3 regions of the Lacticaseibacillus casei DSM 20011 genome follow, and region 1 is predicted to be linked to each of the others. Evidence: predicted binding sites of a transcription regulator. Region 1 holds the regulator's gene; each other region holds the start of a gene.
What was found. The regulator HrcA, encoded in region 1, represses chaperone genes, less so after heat shock. The targets are predictions, from matches to a motif close to TTAGCACTCNNNNNNNNNGAGTGCTAA.

Region 1 (3,281 bases):
ATCAAAACCGGGACGACTTTTTAAATAGTCTACAAAAAGCCCTCGATTTAGATTTGCCGCATTATTCGACGTATTCACTTATTCTTGAACGGAAAACCATTTTTTATAATTTGATGCGCCAAGGCAAATTGCGCTCGCCAACGCAGGATGTCGAAGCCGATATGTACCAGGATGCCATTGATTTAATGGAAGCACATGGCAGACATCAATATGAAATCAGCAATTTTGCCAAAGATGGTTATCAATGCCAACACAATCTGCTTTACTGGCAAAATGACAAGTACTTCGGCTTTGGAGCTGGTGCGTTTGGTTATCTCGGTCGCGATCGGTATCACAATTATGGCCCGATCAAACAGTACCTAACGCCGCTTCACACCGATCATTTACCGGTTTTGGCTCATCATTTGGTTCCGGTTTCCGAACAAATTGAAGAAGAAATGTTCCTTGGCTTGCGAACCATGCGCGGCGTAAGTGAAAAACGCTTCTATCAGCGCTATCATCTGACCGTTGATGCCGTTTATGGCGAGACCGTACCTGAGTTGGAAAGCCAAGGCTTGTTACAGCGCGATGATGGCTTCATCCGGCTGACTAACAAGGGCAAGTTTTTAGGCAACGAAGTCTTTCAACAGTTTTTGCTTGACGAGCCGCTTATTTAAACGGCTCTTTTTTCTTGAAAAAATGGCCGCCACTGGCTAGAAACACCGAAAACACTGAAGATTTTAGCAAGCTCGCCTTGACTTTGCTAACGGTGCTTGGTATATTATTCAGTGTATTAGCACTCGTGCGAAACGAGTGCTAAGGTGAGGTGAGAAAATGTTGACGAAACGGCAAGTGCTCGTCTTAAAAGAAATCATCCGCCTGTTTACTGAAAGCGGAGAGCCGGTTGGTTCAAAGCGATTGATGCGCGAGCTGCCCATTCATGTCAGTTCCGCCACAATCCGTAATGATATGGCGTCGCTAGAAGATGCCGGTTTGATCACCAAGACCCACAGCAGTTCCGGGCGCGTACCGTCAACGCAAGGCTATCGTTATTATCTCGATCACCTTGTTGAACCGGTGCGTGTTTCGCATCAAGAACTGGCGACTATCAAGCAGGCATTTAGCCAGCGATACAATAAGATGGATGAGATTGTCGCGCAAAGTGCGCAAATTTTGTCCAATCTGACGAGTTACACGGCCATTAGCCTGGGACCTGAAGTAACCAATATCAAGCTGACAGGTTTTCGCCTTGTTCCATTAGGCAATCACCAAGTCATGGCGATTTTGGTCACGAATAACGGTAACATTGAAAACCAGGTCTTTACCGTATCGCAAAACATCTCATCCGATGAGCTCGAAAAGGCGATTCGAATTGTCAACGATCAACTCGTTGGACTACCATTAATTCAAGTTGCACAGCGGCTGAAAACCGATGTGCCTTCGATGTTAATGCAGTATCTGACCAGTCCTGAAGGCTTCTTGGATATCTTCGGCAACGTCTTGAAATCAGCTGCGTCCGAGCGCTTTTACGTTGGCGGGCGGTTGAATCTGATGGATTACCTAGGCGATTCCGATATCCATGAACTGAAAAAGATTGTGTCATTGATTGACGCTGATCACGGTGATCTGACGGAACTGCTTGGCGGACCGATTCGTCAAACGCCGGTTCAAGTACGTTTGGGGCCAGAGCTTAAGCCAATTGATTTGGCCAACCTCAGTTTAATCACCGCTAGCTACGATGTTGGTGACCACGGCACTGGAATGATCGCCTTGCTAGGACCGACGCAGATGCCTTATTCGAAAATGATCGGACTGCTGGATGTTTTCCGTGAAGAGCTGGCAAAACGGTTGACAGATTATTATGCCAACTTTGATCAATGAATATTAAAAAATATTTGCTAGCGTTGCTTCATGACGACTGGCAAATATGGTTTAAAGGGAGGATACCATGGCAGAGAAAAAAGCAAAGCAAACCGCGGCAGATACCGCCAAACAGGCAAAGCAACCTGCTGAAACGTCAGGATCTTCGCTTAAAGAAGAAATTCTGAAAGAAAGCATCGCTGATCTCAATGATCAACTGAAAACCAGCCAACACGAAGGTGAACAGTTGAAGAAAGAACGTGATGAATTTGAAGATAAATATCTGCGAGCAGCCGCGGAGATTCAAAACATGAATCATCGGTTCGAAAAAGAGCAACAGAAGATGCTGAAGTACGACGGCCAGAAGTTAGCAAAGGCGATTTTGCCAGTTGTCGATAATCTTGAACGTGCGCTTGCAACCGAGGCCAAAGATGATAGTGCTGCTTCACTGAAAAAAGGTGTCCAGATGGTTTATGACCATTTGGAGCGTGCTTTGAAGGAGAACGGCATCACTGCTATTGATGGCACCGGTGAAAAATTCGACCCGAATACCCAACAGGCTGTACAAACAGTCGCGGCTGATGACAAACACGCAGCTGATACTGTCGCTCAGGTCCTGCAAAAAGGGTATTATCTCAAAGATCGCGTTTTACGCCCTGCTATGGTCGTTGTTGCTAAATAATTAAACTGAAAATAAAGAAGGTATAACAATATGAGTAAAGTTATTGGTATTGACTTAGGAACCACCAACTCAGCTGTTGCGGTTTTGGAAGGCAATCAGCCAAAGATCATTACAAATCCTGAAGGCAATCGGACCACACCGTCTGTTGTTGCTTTTAAAGATGGTGAAATTCAAGTCGGTGAAGTTGCCAAGCGTCAGGCAATTACCAACCCGGATACGATTGTTTCGATTAAACGCCACATGGGCGAAGCCAACTACAAGGTTAAGGTTGGCGACAAGGAATACACCCCTCAGGAAATTTCTGCGATGATTCTGCAATACATCAAGAAATTTTCTGAAGACTATCTGGGCGAACCGGTTAAGGATGCCGTTATTACCGTGCCGGCTTACTTCAATGACAGCCAACGTCAAGCTACCAAGGATGCCGGTAAAATTGCCGGTTTGAATGTACAGCGGATCATCAACGAACCAACCGCCTCAGCACTGGCTTATGGCCTGGACAAAGGCGACAAGGATGAAAAGATTCTGGTTTATGACCTTGGCGGTGGGACGTTCGATGTTTCCATTCTGCAATTAGGTGACGGTGTCTTTGAAGTTCTGTCAACCAATGGCGATACCCATTTGGGCGGCGATGACTTTGATAACAAGATCATCGACTGGTTGGTTTCCGAATTCAAAAAGGACAACAACATTGACCTGTCCAAAGACAAGATGGCGATGCAACGCTTGAAGGATGCTGCTGAAAAGGCAAAGAAGGATC
Region 2 (3,281 bases), 990 kb from region 1:
CTGGCGCTAGCATTAGGCGAGGTGATTCAACAGGAAAGTGGCGGCATCAACATTGATGCGTTGTTTGTTGATGAAGGATTCGGCAGTTTGGACACCAATAGCCTTGATGTGGCCATGAACGCCCTTGAGTCGTTGGAAGGCGAATCGCGGCTGATCGGGATTATTTCTCACGTCACGGAATTACGCGATAATATTCCCGATCAACTCCAGGTACAACCGGCAGGCACTGGGCGCAGTCGGCTGAAAGTGTTGCATATGGCTTAGTTAAGGATGTTGAGCGCGGTGCGACAAAAGTTTTACTTGATAGGAATATACCCATATGGTAATGTTCAGTGAAACGATTGGTATTTTTGCAAGCACTGAACATGCTCATTAACAGGGGGATTTATGTTTGAAGTAGACTTTAATGATTCAGTACCTATGAACATTGTGCCAACGACTTCGGCAGCTGATGCGCTGAAGGAATTGATGGCGTATCACAATATTACGCAGTCTGAGTTTGCAGAGCACATTGACGTTTCACAAAAGCAGCTCTCATTTATTTTGAATCGGCATGCGTATATGAGCATCAATGTTGCGCGGAAAATTGAGCAAGCCACTGGTCTTAGTGCTAGATGGCTTTTACAGCTTGACTTTAATTATCGGTTGTCACAGGCTGAGACCGATGACCTTGCTCAGGTTAAACGGTTTGAGTGGGCGAAACCCCAAAAGAATTAAGCTTGAAAAACATATGCTAGAAGGCCAAAAATTCATTTGTTCTTCTCCTGAGTCGGTGATCAGATTAAAATTTGGTGTGTCAAGGTGCCATTTAAGTGGTATAACAGAAGTTGAAAGGGTCAAACCTTCTAACTCACACCAAAAAGAGGCGACATCACATGGCATCATTGAGCAAAGAACAGAAGAAAGCTTTGATCGCTAAGGTCGAAAAGGAGCGCCAAGAACATCCTGAAAAGAAACCTAAGAAGTCAGGTTTCGAAACGATTGACGAAGAAGCAGAACGCCTTGAAAATGAAAACTAATTTTTAGCTAAGTCACGGATCCTAAACAAGAAATTGTTTAGGGTCTTTTTTTGAGCGCGTTATAGAAAACAACAGTCCAAACTATGTTTACAGACAATAGAACCAACACCGAACGCCGCCAAGATCACTTGCCGCCAAAAATACAGGCACTTCGATCCAACAAAGGTATAGGTAAATACACAAGCTGAAAATACAATAATGACACCTAACAACAACCGCTAACCAAAATTTTTTCAAAAAACTTTAGCACTCGGCGTTCACAAGTGCTAATTTGTGGTATAACTATAGGTGGAGCGAGGGAGAAGGAACAAAGGCTCCGGAGCTAAGATCGTTCTCCTGAATCCCCAAAGTCTCTGATTGAAAGGAAGTTATCTGTTATGGCTAATGAAGTTATGAATCGTCGTAATAATGAGTTGATGAATGATGTTAATGATCCGTTCTTTGACAACTTGGCGCGTCGGTTCTTCGGCCCGGTATCTGACTGGATGGATTGGGCAACTCCTTCCATTGCCAGCACGGCCGTCAACGGATTGCTGACTGACGTTAAGGAGACCAAGGACGCTTACGAAGTTCATGTTGATGTTCCTGGGATCGATAAGAACAACATCAAGTTGAACTACCATGATGGTATTTTGAGCATCAATGTTCACAAGGATGACATCACAGATCACGCCGACAAGAGCGGCAACGTCATGATGTCCGAACGCAGCTATGGCACGATGAGTCGGAGCTATCAACTGCCAAACGTTGATGACAGCAACATCAAGGCAAACTACAAAGATGGTGTTCTTAACATCACATGCCCAAAGTTGACTGAATCAAAGGAGTCTGGTCACAACATTGAAATTCAGTAATGGATTGAGTAGTGTTTGTCGTCAGGCGGCTCAAGACTCACGAACTGCATTGCAAGCATGATCAGAAGCGGCACCACTGTCGTTGATGGGCAAAACCCAGTAGTAAGCAAAACGAATCGATGAGAATTGCAGCAGTTGCAGTGATCATTGAACCGTAAAAAGGAATCACCTCTGCGATACGTATGATCGTAGGGGTGATTTTTTTGTGAGCGTAAGCCAGCCCGCTTAGAAACCGGAGTGTAAGTGGTCTTGGGCGTGATGGCGGTCTTTGCCATTGCGTCCAAGGTCCTTACACGCAGGTTTCTGGGCTGGCGAGCGCGTTATAGAACGCGAAAGTCAGCCATTCAATTGCCTCAAATAGAACAATCCCGATCAAGCCACCAAACAGTTTTCCAACACCAAACTCCATGGTAAGCTAACTTCTATGATGACAAACAACAAATTAATGGATTGGCCGCCAGAAAAAGTAGCGGCATTTCAACATGCACTTTTAGATTGGTATGACGGACACGCGCGAACGCTACCGTGGCGGCAAGACCACGACCCTTATCATGTGATGGTGAGCGAATTAATGCTCCAACAGACGCAAGTGCAGACAGTCATTCCGTATTACGAACGCTTCATGACACAATTTCCAACTGTCGAGGCACTAGCCGCGGCGCCGGAAGCCACAGTTTTGAAGGCTTGGGAAGGTTTAGGTTATTATTCACGGGCACGGCGCCTACAGCAGGCAGCGAAACAAATTGTGAACGATTATGGCGGAAAATGGCCGCAGACGTCAGCCGAGTTACAAACATTGGCTGGCATCGGCCCTTATACAGCCGGCGCGATTGCTTCCATTAGTTTTGGCGAAGTTGTGCCCGCCATTGACGGCAATGCGTTTCGGGTATTTGCCCGCTTGTTCAAAGTAGATGCCGATATTGCACGGCCGCAAACGCGCCAAGTGTTTTACGATCTGATTCGCCCATTAATCCCCAAAGATCGTCCTGGTGATTTCAATCAAGCCGTGATGGATCTGGGTTCAAGCTATATGTCCGCCAGTCACCCGGATCCCGAGCACTCGCCTGTGCGTGACTTTGATGCAAGTTATCGCGATGGCGTTGTGGCAGATTATCCGGTTAAAACGAAAAAACCGCGACCAGTTGTGCATCGCTATTTTGCTTTGGTCGTGCGCTCTGATGCCGGTTATTTGTTCGAACAGCGTCCTAGTACCGGGATGTTGGCAGATCTATGGATGTTTCCATTGATTGATATGGCAGATCTCGAAGCAACCATGATGAGCGATCAACTAGATGAAGTGAGCCGGATTTTTGCCGCATCATCAGGCTTGGCCTTAACTTTCGCCGATCTTGGCGTCAAACAGGTTCAGCATACGTTTACCCACCAACGCTGGCAGATGACGTTAATC
Region 3 (3,281 bases), 1.2 Mb from region 1:
AAAGTCGTTCGGCCAGCGCTTGGCGTTGAGGTTCGCGACTTATCCACCGTTTCTGCCACACAGCAAAAGTCAGTCCTGAAATTGCCATCTAGCATCACCGGTGGCGTCGTGGTTGCCGGCTTTACCAGTGGCAGCAGCGCCAAGACGGCGGGGATGAAGAAGTATGATGTCATTACCGCACTGGATGGTGTCAATGTTACCAACACAGCTGAGTTACACACACAACTGTATAAGCACAAGGTTGGCGATACGATTAAGCTCACTGTGTATCGCGAAGGTCAGCAACAAACCGTTTCATTTAAACTGACTCAGACGACCAGCGATTTAAAGAATTAAATTAGAAGATCCCCGATCGAGAATGTTCGGTTCTTGATCGGGAATTTTTTCGATTCAATCGCGTAGTTAGTCGGAAGCGGTTTCCCAAAATTTTAACGAAAGTTTAGCGAATAACCTGTGGAAAAGTTCAAGAAAAAGTTTTGTCAAGAGTGGGTAACTTTTTGGTAAAAGTGCTCATTGACCTGTGGATAACTCTGTGGATACTGTTCATAACTAAGATTTTCGGGTGTGATTAAGTTGGCCACCGATCTGGGGATAACTTGTGGATAAACTTTTTTGGCTTGTGACAAAACGTTTGTTCCCAGCCGTGGGAGCGGGATTGGTGCGCTGAAGTTTGTGAAATCGAACGATTAAAAACTGTGGATGACTGCTTTCGGAAAATTTTTTACTTGAATTTTTCGAATCGTCTATTTGGTGTCAATTCCAGTTCTTCATACTATATTTTGGGTGTCAAGTTACGCACATGTGGATAACCCGTGTGGACAACCTGTTGTTGATTGCGAAAAACTCGGAATTTGACTTCTGGGGACAACCTGGATACCATAAAGATGGTAAATAAGTTGTGCACAATGTATTTGAAAGGATGGTCCAACATGAAGATCACGATCAAACCAGCTGCGGTGACTTATTTGAACAACCATGTTGCCAAGGATCAACATTTGTTCCTGGCATTGGATGATGGTTCGAGTAAGTATTCCAAATTAGGCGGTTCCTGTGCCATTGGCAATAAGTACCAAATTGTCGTGACGGATACGGACGATCAGGATTATGCACTGCCGCTAGAAAACGACGCCGGTTTTAACTTAACGACCGGCGATCCGGAGACAGATTATTTCGGCAGCGGGCTAACGCTTGATTTCAAGAATGCTTCGTTAGCTTTGCGCGATGATAGCGGCATTTTAGACGGCGCGGTGACACTGAACCACGTGACGGCAAAACCGCAATCCGATGACAAGCGGCGTGAAGAAATGAAATCCCTGGGCGGCAAGATTTGCTAAATAGCGGATCGCTATTGCCAGTTTCGGGGACAGAAACTGTGAGTTGACAAAAAGTTAGAAGAGCAAAATTAGCACTCGGACATGACGAGAGCTAATTTTTGTGTTATACTTTAGGTGTTCTAAGGGAACAGTAATGACGTCAATGTCCATAACGCGTTCGCAGTCGCAGAAATCTCCGTGTAAGGACTTCAGACGTAAATGGCCAAAGTTCAGCCATTTACGTCTGAAGCCACTTACACTCCGATTTCTCAGCGCCCCTGCTCACGCTCACCTTTACTAAGAAAGGAAGTTTTCGATGATGGCTAATGATCTTATGCGGCGCAATGATTGGTTGGATGATCCATTCTTCAATGATTTAGGGCGGCATATTTTTGACAGCTTCACGCCGAGTCGTGGCGGTGATAGCAGTCGCCTGCTGAAAACGGACATTCAGGAAAATGACAAGTCATATGTTGTGAAGGTAGATGTTCCCGGTATCGAGAAGCCAAACATTAATCTGAGTTACGATCATGGCATTCTGAGTGTTGCGGTTAAGCATGAAGAGCAAGCCGATCATTCAGACAACGAAGGCAACATGCTGATGTCTGAACGCAGCTATGGTCGGATGAGCCGCAGCTATCGGTTGCCAAATGTTGATGAGGGCAAGATCAGCGCTAAAGTCACTGATGGTGTCTTGACGATTGATCTGCCTAAGTTGACAGGTGATCAGGAAGGCAACCATCAGATCACGATTGACTAATTCGGATCTGTTTGCCTAGCAACACAAGTCATGACAAAGATTCTCATCGGGAAACCGGTGGGAATCTTTTTTTCGTGTGAGCGTGAGCCGGGGAGCGCGTTAAAGCAGAAGTATCACGTATAAGATTCAGAGACCATCTTGGCAGCGGATTCTTTCGAACCATTCCCAATCCCATGTGAAATTGACGCACAAATAAGCTTCAATCCGCGAATCTTTTACCTGCAAAGGCGTATAATGGAGGGTAAATATTAGGGATGCAAAAAAATAAACCGGGTACATCATTACCGTTAAAGCGGCAAAAGGGCGCGGTGTTAACGGGATCTTTCCCAGTAAGTTAGCCCAAGCTGAATTGGGCGTTGCGTGAAAAACATTTTCCAAGCCAGATTATATTCGTTCTAAAAAGGATTGCTTTTTCAGATTGTAATGGTTATAATTAAGGCACTTAGGAAAAGGGAGTGGCAACAATGAAGAAGAACTGGCAGTTAATGATGGTGCTCGCTGTAAGTGCCGTTGCGCTGGTCTTTGCGTTCGTATTAAAACAGCCATTGATTGCTCAGGGGCTAATCACGGTGATGGGGTCGATTATCGCCTTGATTATGTTCGGGGGCATGGTGAAAACAATTCGTTCCGGTAACTTTGGGGTGGACTTATTAGCCATTACGGCGGTCGTCGCAACGTTGGCAGTCGGTCAGTACTGGGCATCGATGATTGTGTTGCTCATGTTAACCGGTGGCGATGCGTTGGAAGATTTTGCTGCGACAAAAGCCAGCAGCGAATTGAAACAGTTGTTGGAAAATGCACCGACAACGGCTCATCGCATGGTTGATGGTCACGTTGAAGACGTTGATGTTGATGCGGTCCAAGTCGGTGAAACGATTTTGGTTAAGCCGCGGGAAGTTGTTCCAGTCGATGGTACGGTTTTGGCAGGCGAGAGTTTGGTCGATGAAGCCAGTTTAACCGGTGAGTCTAAACCAGTTGCCAAAAACGCAGGTACTGATATCATGTCCGGGACAATTAACGGTGATGCTGCGTTAACCGTTAAAGTTACCCAGCGTGCCGAAGATAGTCAGTATCAAGGGATTATCAAATTAGTTAAGGAATCAGAAGCACGGCCGGCGCATTTTGTCCGGATGGCCGATCGCTATGCGGTACCGTTCACTTTGATTGCTTATGTGATTGCCGGTCTGGGTTGGTACTTGTCAGGCGAT

Region 2: the regulator HrcA is predicted to act here: its motif matches at 1,263-1,289, upstream of LBCZ_RS02430 (Hsp20/alpha crystallin family protein).
Region 3: the regulator HrcA is predicted to act here: its motif matches at 1,403-1,429, upstream of LBCZ_RS13170 (Hsp20/alpha crystallin family protein).

The regions. Positions count from the first base shown of each region.
Region 1 covers NZ_AP012544.1:1,495,427-1,498,707, reverse strand. Annotated here, with positions in the region: gene hemW (radical SAM family heme chaperone HemW) at 1-656, shown strand, start outside; gene hrcA (heat-inducible transcriptional repressor HrcA) at 814-1,860, shown strand; gene grpE (nucleotide exchange factor GrpE) at 1,928-2,521, shown strand; gene dnaK (molecular chaperone DnaK) at 2,552-3,281, shown strand, end outside.
Region 2 covers NZ_AP012544.1:503,667-506,947, forward strand. Annotated here, with positions in the region: gene LBCZ_RS02415 (AAA family ATPase) at 1-264, shown strand, start outside; gene LBCZ_RS02420 (helix-turn-helix transcriptional regulator) at 388-717, shown strand; gene LBCZ_RS16025 (hypothetical protein) at 876-1,019, shown strand; gene LBCZ_RS02430 (Hsp20/alpha crystallin family protein) at 1,397-1,873, shown strand; partial or broken gene LBCZ_RS16675 (hypothetical protein) at 1,867-2,093, opposite strand; gene mutY (A/G-specific adenine glycosylase) at 2,301-3,281, shown strand, end outside.
Region 3 covers NZ_AP012544.1:2,735,488-2,738,768, reverse strand. Annotated here, with positions in the region: gene LBCZ_RS13180 (S1C family serine protease) at 1-336, shown strand, start outside; gene LBCZ_RS13175 (iron-sulfur cluster biosynthesis family protein) at 930-1,334, shown strand; gene LBCZ_RS13170 (Hsp20/alpha crystallin family protein) at 1,633-2,073, shown strand; gene LBCZ_RS13165 (heavy metal translocating P-type ATPase) at 2,538-3,281, shown strand, end outside.